2 regions of the Citrobacter sp. VF227 genome follow, and region 1 is predicted to be linked to the other one. Evidence: predicted binding sites of a transcription regulator. Region 1 holds the regulator's gene; the other holds the start of a gene.

What was found. The regulator CRP, encoded in region 1, controls carbon source genes, mostly activating them, when cyclic AMP is high. The targets are predictions, from matches to a motif close to ATGTGANNNNNNTCACAT.
Region 2: the regulator CRP is predicted to act here: its motif matches at 6,771-6,788, upstream of aaeR (HTH-type transcriptional activator AaeR).

Annotation. Positions count from the first base shown of each region.
Region 1 covers NZ_JBRFVF010000005.1:8,751-18,587, forward strand. Annotated here, with positions in the region: gene kefB (glutathione-regulated potassium-efflux system protein KefB) at 1-1,020, opposite strand, end outside; gene kefG (glutathione-regulated potassium-efflux system ancillary protein KefG) at 1,020-1,571, opposite strand; gene ACU8YC_RS16380 (ABC transporter ATP-binding protein) at 1,704-3,605, shown strand; partial or broken gene ACU8YC_RS16385 (hydrolase) at 3,650-4,709, shown strand; gene ACU8YC_RS16390 (YheU family protein) at 4,706-4,924, shown strand; gene ACU8YC_RS16395 (phosphoribulokinase) at 4,978-5,847, shown strand; gene ACU8YC_RS16400 (OsmC family protein) at 5,941-6,348, opposite strand; gene crp (cAMP-activated global transcriptional regulator CRP) at 6,655-7,287, shown strand; gene ACU8YC_RS16410 (YccS/YhfK family putative transporter) at 7,339-9,426, shown strand; gene argD (bifunctional acetylornithine/succinyldiaminopimelate transaminase) at 9,469-9,837, opposite strand, start outside.
Region 2 covers NZ_JBRFVF010000006.1:211,530-221,366, forward strand. Annotated here, with positions in the region: gene degS (outer membrane-stress sensor serine endopeptidase DegS) at 1-502, shown strand, start outside; gene mdh (malate dehydrogenase) at 559-1,494, opposite strand; gene argR (transcriptional regulator ArgR) at 1,931-2,401, shown strand; gene yhcN (peroxide/acid stress response protein YhcN) at 2,777-3,043, shown strand; gene ACU8YC_RS18780 (barstar family protein) at 3,101-3,379, opposite strand; gene aaeB (p-hydroxybenzoic acid efflux pump subunit AaeB) at 3,505-5,472, opposite strand; gene aaeA (p-hydroxybenzoic acid efflux pump subunit AaeA) at 5,478-6,410, opposite strand; gene aaeX (p-hydroxybenzoic acid efflux pump operon protein AaeX) at 6,418-6,621, opposite strand; gene aaeR (HTH-type transcriptional activator AaeR) at 6,806-7,735, shown strand; gene tldD (metalloprotease TldD) at 7,795-9,240, opposite strand; gene yhdP (AsmA2 domain-containing protein YhdP) at 9,316-9,837, opposite strand, start outside.

The DNA of each region.
Region 1 (9,837 bases):
CAGGACGAAGGCGAACTCCCCGCCCTGACTTAACACTCCGGCAAATTGCATCCGTTCTGAGCTTCTCACGCCATTAAGGCGCGCCAGCACATACAGCACCAGCATTTTTACGACCACCAGCACGATCACGCTCGCCGCCACCCACAAAATATGGGTATAGAGCACGCCAAGGTTAAGCGACATGCCTACGGAGATGAAAAACAGGCCGAGCAACAGTCCCTTGAACGGATCGATTGCCGTTTCCAGTTCATGTCGGTATTCGCTTTCTGCCAGCAGCACGCCAGCAATAAACGTTCCCAGCGCCATCGACAGCCCCAGCGCATCCATAAATAAAGCAGAACCCAGCACCAACAGCAGCGTGGCAGCGGTGAACACTTCCCGCACGCCGGAATCCGCAATAAAGCGAAAAACCGGACGCAACAAATAGCGCCCGCCAATCAGCATGCCGGCAAAGGCCAGCACCTTCATTCCCACTTTGATCCAGTCAAAATGTTCGTCAGCAGACCCCGCCAGCAGCGGGACCAGTGCCAACGCGGGGATTACCGCCAGATCCTGAAACAGCAGCACCGAAAAACCCAACTGCCCAGACTCACTGCGGTTCATGCCTTTCTCACGCATCAACTGTAGCGCCATCGCGGTCGATGACATCGCCAGACCAATGCCGCCAACCACTGCCGCCTGCCAGGAGAATGTGGTGAGCATCAGTAACCCCGCCAGCACCACCGCGCTCAGCATCACCTGCGCGGCGCCGACGCCAAAAATAGAGCGCCGCAGTTGCCAAAGCTTCGCCGGGTTCAGTTCCAGCCCAATGATGAACATCAGAAAAACCACGCCCAGTTCGGAAAAGTGCAGGATTTCATCCACATCGCTGATGAACCCTAATCCCCACGGGCCGATAGCAATACCCGCCAGCAAGTACCCTAACACTGGCCCGATACCTAACCTGGACGCCAACGGTACTGCCGCCACCGCCGCGAAAAGAAACAACACACCCGCTGTCAATAAATCAGAACCTTCCATCAGCGGCCTCCCACAGGTATCGGATTCGCCAGCCAGTCACCGTACGCTTTCGCATGGCTGTCCAGCTCCTGTTTCGTTTGCCGTCTGGCCCAGTAGACAATAATAGGGCTCATCCAGTGCATGCGGCACATACCGGCTGTTAGCTCAAAAGGGCGCAGCACATCGCTCATTGGATAACGGTTTAACGCGTCATAGCGGTAGGCGCTTTCCGGTTCCCCGGTAGTGATAACGCTCCGCCAGTACTTTCCCGCCAGTTGATTCCCTCCGGGACCGCTGGCAAATCCGCGGCTCAGTACGCGATCAAGCCATTCTTTTAACAGCGCTGGACAGCTATAGGTGTAAAGCGGATGCTGAAAAACAATGACATCATGCTCACGCAGCAGCGCCTGCTCATGCGGAATGTCGATAAAAAAGTCAGGATAGTGCGCGTAAAGGTCGTGCACGGTAACATTGCTGAGCTGCATGGCCGGTTTAAGCAGAACCCGGTTCGCGACCGAGTCCTGAGATTCCGGATGGGCATACAGCAGCAAGACTTTCGCTGGCTGGAACATCATCCCCCTCCCGGTTTTGTCTTTTGTCTATTTTCGACGTTTTGGGCTACCATTGCGCCTCGGTGCGGCAAATGCCCCGCACATTACATTATCATAATGATAAATTAACATAGTCTGAACATACGGCGCCTTATGATTGTTTTCTCATCGTTACAAATTCGTCGCGGCGTGCGCGTCTTGCTGGACAATGCCACGGCCACCATTAATCCAGGGCAGAAAGTTGGCCTGGTCGGTAAAAATGGCTGCGGTAAATCTACCTTACTGGCATTGCTGAAAAATGAACTCAGCGCCGACGCCGGAGGATTTACCTATCCGGGAAACTGGCAGCTCGCGTGGGTGAATCAGGAAACGCCTGCGTTGCCACAGCCCGCGCTGGAGTACGTAATCGACGGCGACCGCGAATATCGTCAACTGGAAGCGCAGTTGAACGATGCCAACGAACGTAACGATGGACACGCCATTGCCACCGTCCATGGAAAACTGGATGCCATTGACGCCTGGACCGTGCGTTCACGCGCCGCCAGTCTGCTGCATGGCCTCGGCTTCTCCAACGAACAGCTTGAACATCCAGTCAGCGACTTCTCCGGTGGCTGGCGTATGCGTCTCAATCTGGCACAGGCGCTGATTTGCCGTTCGGACCTGCTGCTGCTCGATGAACCGACCAACCACCTCGATCTCGACGCGGTCATTTGGCTGGAAAGATGGCTGAAAAGCTATCAGGGTACGCTGATTTTGATCTCCCACGACCGCGACTTCCTCGATCCGGTGGTGGATAAAATTATCCATATCGAACAACAAACCATGTTCGAGTACACCGGCAACTACAGCGCGTTTGAAATCCAGCGTGCGACCCGCCTCGCGCAGCAACAGGCGATGTACGAAAGCCAGCAGGAGCGTGTAGCGCATCTGCAAAGCTATATCGATCGTTTCCGAGCTAAAGCCACCAAAGCAAAGCAGGCGCAGAGCCGTATCAAAATGCTGGAACGCATGGAGCTGATTGCCCCTGCGCACGTGGACAATCCGTTCCACTTTAGCTTCCGTGAGCCGGAAAGCCTGCCAAACCCGCTGTTGAAGATGGAAAAAGTCAGCGCTGGCTACGGCGAACGCGTCATTCTCGATTCGATCAAACTGAATCTGGTGCCGGGATCCCGCATCGGCCTGCTCGGTCGTAACGGTGCGGGTAAATCTACGCTGATTAAGCTGCTGGCCGGCGAACTGGCCCCAATCAGCGGCGAGATTGGCCTGGCGAAAGGCATCAAGCTGGGCTACTTCGCGCAGCACCAGCTGGAGTTTTTACGCGCCGATGAATCGCCTATCCAGCACCTGGCTCGCATGGCACCACAGGAGCTGGAGCAGAAACTTCGAGACTACCTCGGCGGATTCGGCTTCCAGGGCGATAAGGTCAGCGAAGAGACCCGTCGTTTCTCCGGTGGTGAAAAAGCACGCCTGGTACTGGCGTTGATCGTCTGGCAGCGCCCGAATCTGCTGCTGCTCGATGAACCGACCAACCACCTGGATTTGGATATGCGCCAGGCGCTGACCGAAGCGCTGATCGATTTCGAAGGCGCGCTGGTCGTGGTCTCGCACGACCGTCACCTGATTCGCTCTACCACCGACGACCTGTATCTGGTGCATGACAAGAAAGTCGAGCCGTTTGACGGTGATCTGGAGGATTATCAGCAGTGGCTGAGCGATGTGCAAAAACAGGAAAGCCAGGGCGACGAACCGGCGAAAGAGAGCGTTAACAGCGCCCAGGCGCGTAAAGACCAGAAGCGTCGCGAGGCTGAACTACGCACTCTGACGCAGCCGTTGCGTAAAGAGATTACCCGTCTGGAAAAAGAGATGGAGAAGCTGCACGCACAGCTGGCGCAGGCAGAAGAGAAACTCGGCGACAGCGAACTGTACGACCAAAGCCGCAAGGCTGAACTCACGGCATGCTTGCAGCAACAAGCCAGCGCGAAATCCGGGCTCGAAGAGTGCGAAATGGCCTGGCTGGACGCGCAGGAACAGCTTGAGCAGATGCTGGCAGAATAAGCGCAAAATCACATATTGGCTAACCCGCATGCGCTGCGCGCGGTATAGTTATTCTTTCCGAATATTAATTGCTCTGGTGTTATGGTTGAAATCACGTCCACAGAAATGACTCCACCTACCGAAGATTCGCGAGATTTCCGTCCAATGCGCGGTATCAGTAACCGCCATCTGCAGACGATGCTGCCGCGTTTAATTCGCCGCAAGGTGAAGTTCGATGCCCACTGGCAGCGTCTGGAATTGCCAGACGGTGATTTTGTCGATCTGGCGTGGAGTGAAGATCCGCAGCAGGCGAAACACAAACCGCGCCTGGTGGTTTTTCACGGCCTGGAAGGCAGCCTGAACAGCCCCTACGCACATGGCCTGATTGAAGCAGCACAAAAGCGCGGCTGGCTGGGTGTGGTGATGCATTTTCGCGGCTGCAGCGGCGAACCAAATCGTCTGAACCGCATTTATCACTCCGGTGAAACAGAAGACGGCACCTGGTTTTTACACTGGCTGGAGCGTGAGTTCGGTCGTGTGCCGACCGCAGCGGTAGGCTATTCGCTTGGTGGAAACATGCTGGCCTGCCTGCTGGCAAAAGAAGGCACCGAGATTCCAATTGATGCTGCTGTTATCGTCTCTGCCCCTTTCGTGCTGGAAGCCTGTAGTTACCACATGGACAAGGGATTCTCCCGGGTCTATCAGCGCTACCTGCTTAATCTGTTGAAAGCCAATGCCTCGCGTAAGCTTGAGGCTTATCCTGGCTCACTGCCGGTGAGCCTGGCCCAGTTGAAATCTCTACGTCGCATTCGCGATTTTGACGATCTGATCACCGCCAAAATTCACGGTTTCGCCGATGCGATAGACTATTACCGTCAGTGTAGCGCCATGCCATTGCTTAATCAGATCGCCAAACCGACGCTGATTATCCATGCCAAGGATGATCCGTTTATGGATCATCATGTGATCCCTGAGCCGGAAAACCTGCCCTCGCAGGTGGAGTATCAGCTTACTGAACACGGCGGCCATGTCGGATTCATTGGCGGTACGATACGCCATCCGGAGATGTGGCTGGAATCCAGAATCCCGGACTGGCTGACAACGTATCTGGAGACTTCATCATGATTATTCCCTGGCAAGACATCTCCCCGGACGCGCTGGACAATCTGCTTGAAAGCTTTGTCTTGCGCGAAGGCACCGATTATGGTGAACATGAACGCTCGCTCGAACAAAAAGTCGCCGACGTCAAACGCCAACTACAATCAGGTGAAGCCGTGCTGGTGTGGTCCGAATTGCATGAAACGGTCAACATTATGCCGAGGAAGCAGATTCGCGAGTAATCCGTAGCCGCCGGCCGACTTTACTATAATTACAACCATTTCATGGAGTTGTTATGTCTGCCAAACATCCGGTGATTGCGGTAACAGGATCCAGCGGCGCGGGGACCACCACCACCAGCCTCGCGTTTCGTAAAATATTCGCGCAGTTAAATCTGCGCGCCGCCGAGGTGGAAGGCGACAGTTTTCATCGCTATACCCGCCCGGAAATGGACATGGCGATTCGCAAAGCGCGCGATGCCGGGCGGCATATCAGCTATTTCGGCCCCGAAGCTAACGACTTCGGTCTGCTGGAGCAAACCTTCATTGAATACGGTCAGACGGGCAAAGGTCAGTCGCGTAAATATCTGCACACCTACGATGAGGCCGTACCGTGGAATCAGGTTCCGGGGACATTTACGCCCTGGCAGCCGCTGCCTGAACCGACGGATGTCCTGTTCTATGAGGGACTTCACGGCGGCGTTGTCACCCCGCAGCAAAATGTGGCCCGGCATGTCGATCTGTTGGTTGGTGTGGTGCCGATCGTGAACCTGGAGTGGATCCAGAAGCTGACCCGCGATACCAGCGAGCGTGGACACTCGCGTGAAGCGGTGATGGACTCGGTGGTGCGTTCAATGGACGATTATATCAATTACATCACGCCGCAGTTTTCTCGTACGCATATCAACTTTCAGCGCGTACCGACTGTAGATACCTCTAACCCCTTTGCCGCCAAGAGTATTCCGTCACTCGATGAAAGCTTTGTCGTGATTCATTTTCGTAATCTGGAAGGGATCGATTTCCCATGGCTACTGGCCATGCTGCAGGGCTCATTCATTTCTCATATCAATACATTGGTTGTTCCGGGCGGGAAAATGGGTCTGGCGATGGAATTGATTATGCTGCCGCTAGTCCAGCGACTGATGGAAGGTAAAAAGATAGAGTAAGGTGTTTTTTTGCCGGATGGCGGATAATGCCTTATCCGGCCTACGCGTTTAAATCCTGTAGGCCTGATAAGTATATCGCCATCAGGCATAACATCACGAAGCGGCAACCACTTCATAGGAGTGGGTAATGTTCACCGCCTTTTCCAGCATCAGCGCCACGGAGCAATATTTTTCCGCCGAAAGATCGACCGCGCGAGCGACGGACGCATCTTTCAGATCGTTACCCGTTACAACGAAATGCAGGTTGATGTGGGTAAACAGGCGTGGCGCTTCATCACGACGCTCGGAGGTCAGCTTCACTTCGCAGTTGGTCACATCCTGACGACCCTTTTGCAGGATCGACACCACATCAATTGCGCTGCAACCGCCCGCAGCCATTAAGACCATTTCCATCGGGCTCGGCGCTTTATCACCGGAGTTACCGTCCATCAAAATCTGGTGGCCAGAGGCGGACTCACCGAGGAAGGTTAACCCTTCAACCCACTTAACACGTGCTTGCATATTTTATTACTCCGATGCATCAATTTTCCTGACAGATTACGCGCACACAACAAATCTCGCAACGGAAGGCGACCTGCGTCATGCTGAAGCGAGACACCAGGAGACACACGGCGAAAGCTATGCTAAAACAGTCAGGATGCTACAGTAATACATTGACGTACTGCATGTATGCAGAGGACATCACATTACAGGCCGTCGCACGTATTGACAGCCCCCTTCCCAGGTAGCGGGAAGCACATTTTTGCAAACCCAGAGGCAGGTAATATTTTGGCTCTGGAGACAGCTTATAACAGAGGATAACCGCGCATGGTGCTTGGCAAACCGCAAACAGACCCGACTCTCGAATGGTTCTTGTCTCATTGCCATATTCATAAGTACCCATCGAAGAGCACGCTGATTCACCAGGGTGAAAAAGCGGAAACGTTGTACTACATCGTTAAAGGCTCAGTGGCAGTGCTGATCAAAGATGAAGAAGGGAAAGAAATGATCCTTTCTTATCTGAATCAGGGCGATTTTATTGGTGAATTAGGCCTCTTCGAAGAAGGTCAGGAACGCAGCGCCTGGGTCCGTGCTAAAACTGCATGTGAAGTCGCTGAGATTTCGTACAAAAAATTTCGCCAATTAATCCAGGTCAATCCAGATATTCTGATGCGCCTGTCCTCTCAGATGGCTCGCCGTCTGCAGGTCACGTCTGAAAAAGTTGGCAACCTTGCCTTCCTCGACGTTACCGGTCGTATCGCGCAGACTCTGCTGAATCTGGCGAAACAGCCTGACGCGATGACCCACCCGGACGGCATGCAGATTAAAATCACCCGCCAGGAAATCGGCCAGATCGTTGGCTGTTCCCGTGAGACCGTTGGTCGTATTCTGAAGATGCTGGAAGATCAGAATCTGATCTCCGCACACGGTAAGACCATCGTCGTCTACGGCACACGTTAACCCCATCGAAGTGGCGCGTTACCCCGTAATGCGCCACTTTTGTTTGCACCGATGTGGCGAAGACTGATATATCACCCTGAGATCAACTACGCACTACGACAGACGCTGGTGCTATGTTTACCTGTGGCCGTCGGTCTGATCATCGGGCAGCTTCATCTGGGGCTCCTCTTCTCCCTCGTCCCTGCCTGCTGCAATATTGCCGGTCTTGATACCCCGCATAAGCGCTTTTTCAAACGCTTAGTGATTGGTGCGTCTTTGTTTGCCGGATGCAGTCTGATCATGCAGATACTGCTGGCACAGACTATACCGCTGCCGCTGATCCTCACTGGCCTGACGCTGATTCTTGGTGTAACCGCTGAATTAGGCCCTCTGCATGCACGACTACTACCTGCCTCGCTTATCGCGGCAATTTTCACGCTCAGCCTGGCCGGGAACATGCCCGTCTGGGAGCCACTGCTGATCTACGCGTTGGGTACATTGTGGTACGGCCTGTTCAACTGGTTCTGGTTCTGGATGTGGCGTGAGCAGCCGCTGCGTGAGTCGCTCAGCTTGTTGTATCGTGAATTAGCCGATTACTGTGAGGCCAAATACAGCCTCCTGACTCAGCATGCCGATCCGGAAAAAGCGCTACCCCCCCTGCTTGTGCGCCAACAAAAAGCGGTAGATTTGATTACCCAGTGCTATCAGCAAATGCATATGCTGTCGGCACATCGCAACAACGATTATAAGCGCCTGCTACGTGCCTTTCAGGAGGCGCTCGATTTACAGGAACATATTTCCGTCAGCCTCCACCAGCCGGAAGAGGTGCAAAAGCTGGTCGAACGTAGCCACGCCGAACAGGTGATCCGCTGGAACGCGCGCACCGTCGCCGAACGCCTTCGCGTTCTGGCCGATGACATTTTGTATCACCGCTTGCCAACACGTTTTTCAATGGATAAACAAATTGGCACGCTGGAGAAAATTGCCAACCAACATCCGGACAATCCGGTAGGACAATTTTGTTACTGGCACTTCAGCCGTATTGCCCGCGTGCTACGCACCCAGCGCCCACTGTATGCCCGGGATTTAATGGCTGACAAGCAGCGTCGGCTGCCGCTGATCCCTGCCCTGAAAAGCTATCTGTCGTTGAAATCCCCGGCGCTGCGTAATGCCGGACGCATCAGCGTCATGTTGAGCATTGCCAGCCTGATGGGCAGCGCCTTACACCTGCCAAAACCCTATTGGATTTTGATGACAATCCTGTTCGTCACGCAAAATGGCTACGGGGCGACCCGGGTACGTATTTTACACCGTTCAGTAGGGACGCTCGTTGGCCTGGTGATCGCTGGCGTCACACTGCACTTTCATATTCAGGAGAGTTACACGCTGGCAGGCATGCTGCTGATAACCCTGGTGAGTTATCTGACCATCCGTAAAAACTACGGCTGGGCTACCGTCGGCTTTACGGTCACCGCGGTATACACCCTGCAGTTGCTGACACTGAACGGGGAACAGTTTATCGTGCCGCGGTTTATCGATACGGTCACTGGTTGCCTAATCGCCTTTGGCGGGATGCTCTGGCTATGGCCGCAGTGGCAGAGCGGCCTGCTGCGTAAAAACGCCCACGATGCGTTAGAAGCCGATCAGGAAGCCATCCGCCTGATCCTTAGCAACGATCCGCAGGCCACACCGCTGGCGTATCAACGCATGCGGGTCAACCAGGCGCATAACACGTTGTTCAACTCACTTAACCAGGCGATGCAGGAGCCAGGATTCAACTCGCACTATCTGGCGGACATGAAACTGTGGGTTACGCATAGCCAGTTCATCGTCGAACACATCAACGCGATGACCACGCTGGCAAGGGAACATACGATGCTGACGCCGGATTTGGCGCAGCGGTATCTGGAGTCCTGTGAAATTGCGATCCAGCGCTGTCAGCAACGGCTGGAATATGACGGCCCAGGAAGCTCCGGCGATGTAAATATTCTCGAGGCGCCAGAGATGCTGTCCCACGGGCCTTTAAGTACCCTTGAGCAGCATCTACAGCGGATATTAGGGCATCTGAACACCATGCATACCATTTCGTCGGTAGCATGGCGTCAGCGACCGCATCACGGGATCTGGCTGAGCCGCCGGTTGCGGGATATGAAGGGTTAAGATCGACTGCCAGATGCGCTACGCTTATCCGGCCTAAGATCGTCAAGCCACCACTTTCGCCACGGCCTGCGCGAAGCGCTGCATCCCTTCATCGATATCGGTCTGCTCCACCACCAGCGACGGCGCGAAACGCATCACGTCCGGTCCGGCGTTCAGTACCATCACGCCTTCATTCGCCGCGGCGTACAAGAAATCACGCGCCCGGCCTTTAAACTGCGGCTTCAGTTCGGCGCCAATCAGCAGTCCCATACCGCGAATGTCGCTGAAAATGTCAAACTGCTGGTCAATTTTCTGCAAATGCTGAACAAACGCCTGGCGTTTGGCCTGAATACCTTCCAGCACTTCCGGCGTGTTGATGATATCAAACGCAGCTCCCGCAACCGCACAGGCCAGCGGATTACCGCCATAAGT
Region 2 (9,837 bases), on a different contig from region 1:
CCTGCAAACCGATGCCTCCATCAACCACGGCAACTCCGGTGGTGCGCTGGTTAACTCGTTGGGTGAGTTGATGGGTATTAACACCCTGTCATTTGATAAAAGCAACGATGGCGAAACCCCGGAAGGGATCGGTTTTGCTATTCCTTTTCAACTGGCAACCAAAATCATGGATAAGCTGATTCGTGACGGACGCGTGATTCGCGGCTACATCGGCATCAGCGGTCGCGAAATAGCGCCACTGCACGCCCAGGGCGGCGGCATGGATCAAATTCAGGGAATTGTGGTTAACGAAGTGTCCCCGGATGGTCCGGCAGCGCGGGCTGGCATACAGGTTAACGATCTGATTATTTCGGTCAATAATAAGCCAGCGGTGTCAGCGCTGGAAACAATGGATCAGGTGGCAGAGATTCGCCCAGGCTCGGTTATCTCCGTGGTCGTGATGCGCGATGATAAGCAGTTGACGCTGCAGGTCACGATTCAGGAATATCCGGCAACCAACTAACGCGGATATAAAAAAACCGGAGCCAGTGCTCCGGTTTTTTACTTTCTGGCAGTTCGTTATTTAACGAACTCTTCGCCCAGAGTGATATCTTTCTTCAGCGTATCCAGCATACCTTCCAGCGCAGCTTGCTCAAACGCGCTCAGCTTGCCGATAGACTGACGTTCTTCTACGCCGTTTTTGCCCAGCAGCAGCGGCTGAGAGAAGAAGCGAGCATACTGGCCGTCGCCTTCAACGTAAGCACATTCAACCACACCTTTTTCGCCGCTCAGTGCGCGAACCAGTGACAGGCCAAAACGTGCTGCAGCCTGACCCATAGACAGGGTTGCAGATCCGCCACCAGCTTTAGCTTCCACAACTTCAGTACCCGCATTCTGGATACGTTTGGTCAGGTCAGCCGCTTCTTGCTCGGTGAAGCTTACGCCAGGAATTTGTGACAGCAGCGGCAGAATGGTCACGCCAGAGTGGCCGCCAATAACCGGGACTTCAACGTCGCCTGGCTGCTTGCCTTTCAGTTCCGCCACAAAGGTGTTGGAGCGGATAATGTCCAGCGTGGTCACGCCAAACAGTTTGTTCTTATCGTATACGCCTGCTTTTTTCAGTACTTCTGCAGCGATAGCAACCGTCGTGTTAACCGGGTTGGTGATGATACCGATACACGCTTTCGGACAGGTTTTAGCAACCTGCTGCACCAGGTTCTTCACAATACCGGCGTTAACGTTGAACAGGTCGGAACGATCCATACCCGGTTTACGTGCGACGCCAGCGGAGATCAGCACCACATCAGCACCTTCCAGTGCAGGGGTAGCGTCTTCGCCGCTAAAGCCTTTGATTTTCACAGCAGTAGGGATATGGCTCAAATCAACGGCCACACCAGGCGTTACTGGAGCGATGTCGTACAGGGAGAGTTCTGAACCTGAAGGCAGTTGGGTTTTTAACAGTAATGCTAGCGCCTGACCGATACCACCAGCAGCGCCGAGGACTGCAACTTTCATCCTAAACTCCTTATTATATTGATAAGCAAAGTGTCTATTGCTCCGCGGCGGCGACCTTAATTCACAAATCCAACGAATACAACAACCACGCGTCAAGAATGCGTAGTCACGCAAATTTGGCTTTTATGCATTTAACTTACGTAAAATAAAACCTAAGTTACGTAATTCAAAACCACCCGCACAGTAGAGCAACTTTCCAACAGGTGCTGACAATATACCCTACCCACCTCTCAAAACAACATCAATTTGATAACATTTAATTTACTTTTAACCTTATTTGCGAGCCGTGACACAGGCATGTTTCTTGATAACGAAATTTGATAAAATTCCGCTCTTTCATAACATTATTTCAGCCTTGAACAAGGCAGACCGTTTGCATAAAAATTCATCTGTATGCACAATAATGTTGTTTCTACTGCCATATTACGGGTGACTTATGCGAAGCTCGGCAAAACAAGAAGAATTAGTCAAGGCGTTTAAAGCGCTGCTTAAAGAAGAAAAGTTCAGCTCTCAGGGCGAAATTGTCCTGGCGTTGCAGGATCAGGGCTTTGATAATATCAATCAGTCCAAGGTTTCTCGCATGCTGACCAAGTTCGGCGCCGTGCGTACACGCAATGCGAAAATGGAAATGGTTTACTGCCTGCCAGCAGAGTTAGGGGTACCGACAACCTCCAGCCCGCTAAAAAATCTGGTACTGGATATAGACTACAACGATGCGGTCGTGGTTATTCATACCAGCCCCGGCGCTGCTCAGTTGATTGCACGTCTGCTGGACTCATTGGGGAAAGCGGAAGGTATTCTGGGTACGATTGCCGGTGACGATACTATCTTCACCACCCCAGCGAAGGGATTTACGGTAAAAGATTTGTACGAAGCCATTCTGGAACTGTTCGAACAAGAACTATAGTGCCTCCTCCCCGTCGCCTCGCGACGGGGAAAAAACTCTGTTTTCTCCCTCTTCCCTCTATTTTCCACTACAACTCGTTTAACAAATGGTGCGTTTAACCATCAAAAACCATTCACGTAGTGAATACGAATACTTTAAAACGCACATTTTGCAAAAATTCATATCATTATGATTTGATTGAATTTATTTATTTAAAGATGTCAAAAACACTCTTTTTAATTCCATTTGATTATAAAAAAACCATTTCTTAACACCAAATACCAGCAGAAACAATTAGCGTGGTATTAATTTATCAGGTTATTAGTGTATACTTGATTTTGTGATGAGGGTCACGAAACGCAGACCCCTATAAAAGAATTCGACGAGGTAAAAATCATGAAAATCAAAACGACTATTGCAACCTTAAGCCTTCTTTCTGTTCTCTCTTTCGGTGCAAGCGCCGCGGTTACTCAGGTGAACTCACAAGAAGCACAGAACCTGCAATCCATGGGTAGCATCTCCGTATCTCAGATCGGTAGCTCACCAATGGATATGCGTCAGGCCATCGCTGCTAAAGCTGAAAAAGCAGGTGCCAGCAGCTATCGCGTTACCGAGCTCCGTGAAGGCGCTCACTGGCATGCTACTGCAGAACTCTACAAATAAACCCTCGTCGTCTCAGTCCGACGACTTGCCCCCGCCTGCCGGGGGCTTTTTTATGCCTTATATTGAATGCCGAACATTAAAGCGCAACTGCCCTTCCAGCTCTTCTTCCGCTTCATCGAACAGTAAAATCAGCGCACCATATCGTCTGCGTAGCTTGTCCGGCAAATGAACAAATTCAATCTCCAGCGGCAACGGTAAGACTTCCCCGATAACCACCTCCCACAAAGAATCTAAATCAACCACCTTTTCCCTGGCGAGACCGAACGTGCGCGTAAACTCGCGATAGAAATCACCCTGGTCTTCTATCTCGTCAAAATCAAATGTATAGATGTTCATCTATAGCCACCATCCCGACGCCAGTCACTGTCACTCTACGAACCAATAATATGCAGAGACTTCCTGCATTTTCAGGTAAGTATAGCCATAAAAAAACCGACGTTTTTATCGTCGGTTTCTCACATTCAATTGCTGGTCAGCGCATGTTGATACTTATGTAGCATCCCACTGAGTCGTTTTACCGGCTCGGTAACCTGCGGTGGTGCTTGCCAAATGATTAATTTCTCCTGGTAGATCTCAAGCTCTTCCAGCAACTGACTAAAGTAACGTCGCCGCTTGTCGTCGTTTCCTGCAGAAATCACGTGATCGGCAGTGCGGCGAAGCTGGCGATGGAATGCGGAGAGATCCTCGTTTACCGGTACCGGCGCATCGCGCAGGCGCTGATGCGCGATGATCATGGTCAGCGCCAGGCGAAACTTCGCCAGGTCGCCGGGAAATTTGTTCATTAGCAAAAACAGCTGCTGATAAAGCGCCGGAAGATGGTTTTCTTTTCGACGAACCACGTTGGTGGTCATCGCAGAAACCGCCGCCGAGACAAACTGGTTGAGCAACACGCGGCCCGTTCTGTCACGAGAGTTATCACGCACCAACATAATGACGATAAATGCCAGTACACAACCAACAATCTGCCCCAGAGCACTGTCAAGAAACTGGCTAAAGTGGAACGTCATCGGGTTATCCAGCACGATGATATTAATCGTGCTGGCCAGCGCCCCCATCGATCCCAATCGTCTTTTCTGTACCTCGATCCCCAGAAAGAAACCCAGCACCGCCAGGCTCAGACACAGCAACAACATACTTTGCTGGGTATTAGGGATAATCACCAGGAAATAGAGTGCCCCGAGCGGTAACGCCGCCAATGTGCCGTATATAAAGTCTATCGCCACCATACGCGGGTTAGGCAAACGCATTGCCAGCGAGGTAACAACCGCAATCATCACCATTGCACCGCTGCCGGATGTCCAACCGGTCCACAGCCAGAATAAGGTTCCCAGCACACATGAAAGTGTGGTGCGCCAGAAATTAACCATCGCATGGTGACGCTCGGCAGATTCCACTTTCACCACCGGTTCACCTTGCAGGATCTCTTCTTCGATAGCGCTAATTTTGGTGTTGCTGACAACTCCACGTTTAAGTAACAAATAGCGTGTTGCCGCCCCAGCCCAGGTGTAAATTGTGACAGGTGTGTCACGTTCTCCGGTCCAGGCAATCACCCTACGCATCCGCTTCAACTGTTTATGGACATCCTGTACCGTTTCAACCGGCGTATCGAACAACTCACGGAAGGTATCGGTGATCAATTCTGGTCGGGTGTTCTGAATTAGATAGGTTTCGCAGGACTGCGTGATGAGCGTGAGCGACAACGTATTCAATGCCTTGAGTCTGCGGTTAGCCCGCACCCAGCGCGAGGACTCCATATTCAGGTTACTACGCATCCCTTCCAGCGCCGCCGTTCGCCTGACTAAATCTCCCCAGGCTTTGTCCACTTCCTCACTGTCGCCATGCTTAATGCACAGCTGCATAAGCTGATATTGCGCTACCAGCAGGCTATCCAGTTCGACATCAATTTCCTGTTTCACCGAACGGGGCGAAAAGAGCAGGTCAGCAACAATGGCACAGACAATGCCCATCACAATTTCACTACAGCGTTCGAGCGCAAATTGCGGCGTCAGCAGCGGTTCAGCCTGAATAGTAATGACGATGATCAGCGCCGTATAGCCTGAAAGCCCCCAGGCATAGGAGTTTTCGATCTTCACTAACGATGAGATCCAGGTACAAAAACCGGCCCAAACACAACACACCAGGATCATCAATAGCGGGGCGCGGATCATGCTGATGATAATGATCAGTGCGGCAATACAGCCGATAAATGTCCCGACAATACGCAGCATGCCGCGATAGCGGATAGCACCTGAATAAGGTTCTCCACCAGCGGCAAAGGCCGGACCTGCCGCCACAATGGCCGCGGTCAGCACCGCCCAGCGCGGGGTCTCAAGCTGGAAATGAAAGCCAACGAACAGCGCCAGTACAATCGCGCAGGCCAGTTTTACCGCAAAGCGGATATGCTGATTGGCAATGGAGAAAATACCCATCGCGATTAACCAAATTCGCGCAGGCGGTGCGCCATTTTACGGAAGAAAGATTCCTGACTGGCATCGCGATCCTGCTTGCCGGTAATGACGACGGTCGCGGTCGTCCCGGCAGGCCACAAGGTTCCCTGCTGCTCATCAAGGCGAATTCGCACCGGCACACGCTGCGCCAGACGCACCCATTCAAGATTGGAATCAATGGTCGCCATACCCTTGGCGTCCCGCGTGCTGCTGGCATTCGTTACGCCAGCCGCCACACTATCAACAGTCCCCTTCAGCACATTATTACTGCCAAGCGGGGTGATTTCAGCGCGATACCCAGGACGAACGCCTTCCAGTTTGGTTTCTTCCATATACGCCAGCACATAGAAAGAATGCTGTTTGACTAACGCCACCGCCGTGGACCCGCGCGTAATAAATTCGCCGCTATAGACGTTCAGGTTAGTCACCCAGCCATCTGCTGGCGCGCGGATAACGGTACGCTCCAGATCTAATTTCGCCAGGTCGCGGGTCGCTTGTGCCTTCGCAAGCTGGTGTAATACGGTTTGCAGGACGTTGTTTGACTGATCGATCTCTTCACGAGACATGGCCTGCACGCCAAGTCGGTTACGACGACCAGCCTCCTGGCGTTTTTCCTGCGCCAGAACTTGATAATAAGCGACATCAGCTTCAGCCTGTTCAAGGGCTTTCTTATAGCGTGGCTGATCGATGGTGAACAGGATCTGATCCTTTTTCACCAGTTGGTTATCATGGATGTTAACGTTGGTAATAAGGCCCGCAACATCCGGCGCAATGGCGACAACATCGGCGCTGAAACGGGCATCACGCGTCCACGGCGACTCGGTGTAGAACACCCATGCGCGGAAAATGGCGATGAAGGCCAGAATGACCAGTATCACGGTAATGGCCGTGCGGGAGAGTTTTCTTGTTAGTGTTTTCACTTCAACCTCAAACGAACAGGCGCGTTGTTAAGTAGAACAGACAGCAATACAGCGCGGTGTTAAACAGAGCCGGATGCCAGACAAAATCATAGATACCAGTCGGAACCAGCACCCGACGCACCAGCCAGAAAATCGCCAGTGACAAAAGTAATTCGAAAAAAATCGGTGGGAAGGACAAACCAAACACCACGATAACGGGAAACAGACTCATGTTGACCTTGGTAACGTAAGAGAGTGCAGATGATAGTTTTTCTAGCGTATGTCACCGCAGAGAAGGGCGAGGATGAGCCAGGCGAGAGCGACATAGCCGTTATTTGAATAATAATATATTAACGTAACTGTTATGCTGTTATCTATATTATGTGATCTAAATCACTTTTAAGTCAGAGTGAACAATGGAACGATTAAAACGTATGTCGGTGTTCGCCAAAGTTGTCGAACTGGGCTCCTTCACCGCCGCCGCAAGACAGCTACAAATGAGCGTTTCATCAATAAGCCAGACGGTCTCCAAACTGGAAGATGAGTTACAGGTCAAGCTGCTAAACCGCAGTACGCGCAGCATTGGGCTAACTGAAGCCGGTAAAATTTATTATCAGGGCTGCCGCCGGATGCTGCACGAAGCACAGGATGTTCACGAGCAACTTTATGCCTTTAACAACACGCCTATCGGTACCCTGCGCATTGGCTGCTCTTCAACTATGGCACAAAATGTCCTCGCCGGGTTGACCGCCACGATGCTGAAAGAGTATCCGGGATTGACGGTAAATCTGGTAACCGGCATTCCGGCCCCGGATTTAATCGCGGATGGCCTGGACGTAGTTATCCGCGTCGGCGCGTTGCAGGACTCCAGCCTGTTTTCACGCCGTTTGGGAGCTATGCCGATGGTGGTCTGCGCCGCGAAAAGCTATCTCGCGCAGTTTGGCGCCCCGGAGAAACCCGCCGATCTCAGCAACCACTCGTGGCTGGAATACAGCGTGCGCCCGGATAATGAATTCGAGCTTATCGCTCCGGAGGGCATCTCCACCCGCCTGATCCCAGAGGGGCGCTTCGTGACTAACGATCCGATGACGCTGGTACGCTGGCTGGCCGCAGGCACGGGCATTGCCTATGTACCGCTGATGTGGGTGATCAATGAGATCAATCGTGGCGAAGTGGAGATCCTGCTTCCCCGCTACCAGTCGGATCCGCGTCCGGTCTACGCGCTGTATACCGAAAAAGACAAATTGCCACTCAAGGTGCAGGTAGTGATTAACTATCTGACAGACTATTTTGTCGATGTGGCGAAGCTATTCCAGGGAATGTACGGTCGGGGAAAAGAGAAGTGATGATATGCCCGATAGCGCTAGCGCTTATCGGGCAAAAATACCCTTTAAATTACAGTTTCTCAGGCAGTACCGCCCACGGTCAGGTTATCCACCTTCAGCGTCGGCTGACCCACGCCCACAGGCAGACTCTGTCCTTCTTTACCGCAAACGCCAACTCCGTTATCCAGTCTCAGGTCGTTACCCACCATCGAAATCTGCTGCATCGCTTCGATACCGGAGCCAATTAACGTTGCGCCTTTCACCGGTTTGGTCACTTTACCGTTCTCAATCAGATACGCTTCGGACGTCGAGAATACAAATTTCCCGGAGGTGATATCCACCTGGCCGCCGCCGAAGTTAGGTGCATAAATACCGTATTCAACGGATTCGATGATTTCCTGCGGCGTGGATTTCCCCGGCAGCATATAGGTGTTAGTCATACGCGGCATCGGCAGGTGCGCGTAAGATTCACGGCGACCATTACCCGTTGGCGCGACTCCCATCAGGCGCGCATTGAGTTTGTCCTGCATATAGCCTTTCAGAATGCCATTTTCGATCAGCACGTTGTACTGACCCGGCGTACCTTCGTCATCGATAGCCACGGAACCACGACGGTCCGCCATTGTGCCGTCATCCACCACGGTACACAATTCTGACGCCACCAGTTCACCCATGTGACCGCTGAATACTGATGTGCCACGGCGGTTAAAGTCACCTTCCAGACCATGACCGACCGCTTCATGCAGCAGGACGCCAGGCCAGCCAGCGCCGAGCACCACCGGCAACGTACCGGCAGGCGCGGCCACCGCAGAGAGGTTAACCAACGCCATGCGTACGGCCTCTTTCGCCCATGCGTCAGCACGGACTTCGCCATCGAGATCGGCAAGGAAATAGTCATAGCCAAAACGCCCGCCGCCACCGCTGGCGCCGCGTTCACGCTTGCCATCCTCTTCAACCTGTACGCTTACCGACAAACGCACCAACGGACGGACGTCAGCGGCCAGCGTACCGTCGGTCGCCGCCACCAGAATCAGTTCATAAACACCAGTCAGACTGGCGGTCACTTCCTGAACGCGCTTGTCTGCGGCACGCGCCACGTTGTCTACGCGGCGCAGAATATCCAGCTTCTCTTCACGGCTCATGCTCTGCAGGGGATCAACTGAGGTATAAAGCGCCTGGTGCTCCACCGCCCCCAGCGTTTTTACTTTGCCATCACCGTTGTCACGCACGATGGTACGAGCGGCATGAGCACTTTGTTCCAGCGCCAGCAGGCTAATCTGGTCTGCATAGGCAAACCCTGTTTTTTCGCCGCTGATGGCTCGCACGCCAACGCCCTGATCGATATTGTAAGAACCATCTTTAATGATGCGGTCTTCTAAAACCCAGGATTCGTGATAGCTCGACTGAAAATAGAGATCGCCGTAATCAAGGCGGCGTTCGGCCAGTTGGCCCAGGATGGCAAACAGATCCTGATGTTTCAGGCCATTCGCCGCTAGCAATTGTTCACTTACCAGGTTCAGACTCATCGTTTTGCTACTCATTAGTTACTGCGGTAGAAGATCTATGTAGTGAGATTGGGGCAATTACTCGCCCCCGTCAAATCATTGCTGGCTTTCTTTGCGCGGCTGACGCAGAACTTCGTTGATCTGTGGCTTATCGATCGGACCAGTGATGCGATAGCGCAGAATCGACACTTTGCTCCACAGCGGTCCCAATACCTTACTGGCAGCAAACACCGCCGCACCAACAATCGGGTTGACGGCAAACGCAGCGGCAACCCCTACGGTGGCAGAAATCTCTGGCGCGACCACCGCTTCCATATTCAACTCCCGGCGTACCAGGTTCACCGAGCCTTTCATCGCAATATCGGCTTCCAGACCGTCCACCAGCGTATCATCAGTATGCATCACGCCATCTTTGATCCACGCCGTGCTGCGAATCGAGTCGAAATAGAAGCCTTCGCTGAAGGTATCGCTGAAATCAAAGCGCAGTTTACGCAGCAACGCATCAAAGCTTAACAGGCGTAACAGTTGTCCCGCATGACCGGTACTGAGTTCTGTAAGCTCACCTTTGCCCAGGCGGGTACGCAAAATACCATTCAGCGAAGCTAAATCTGGATCCCA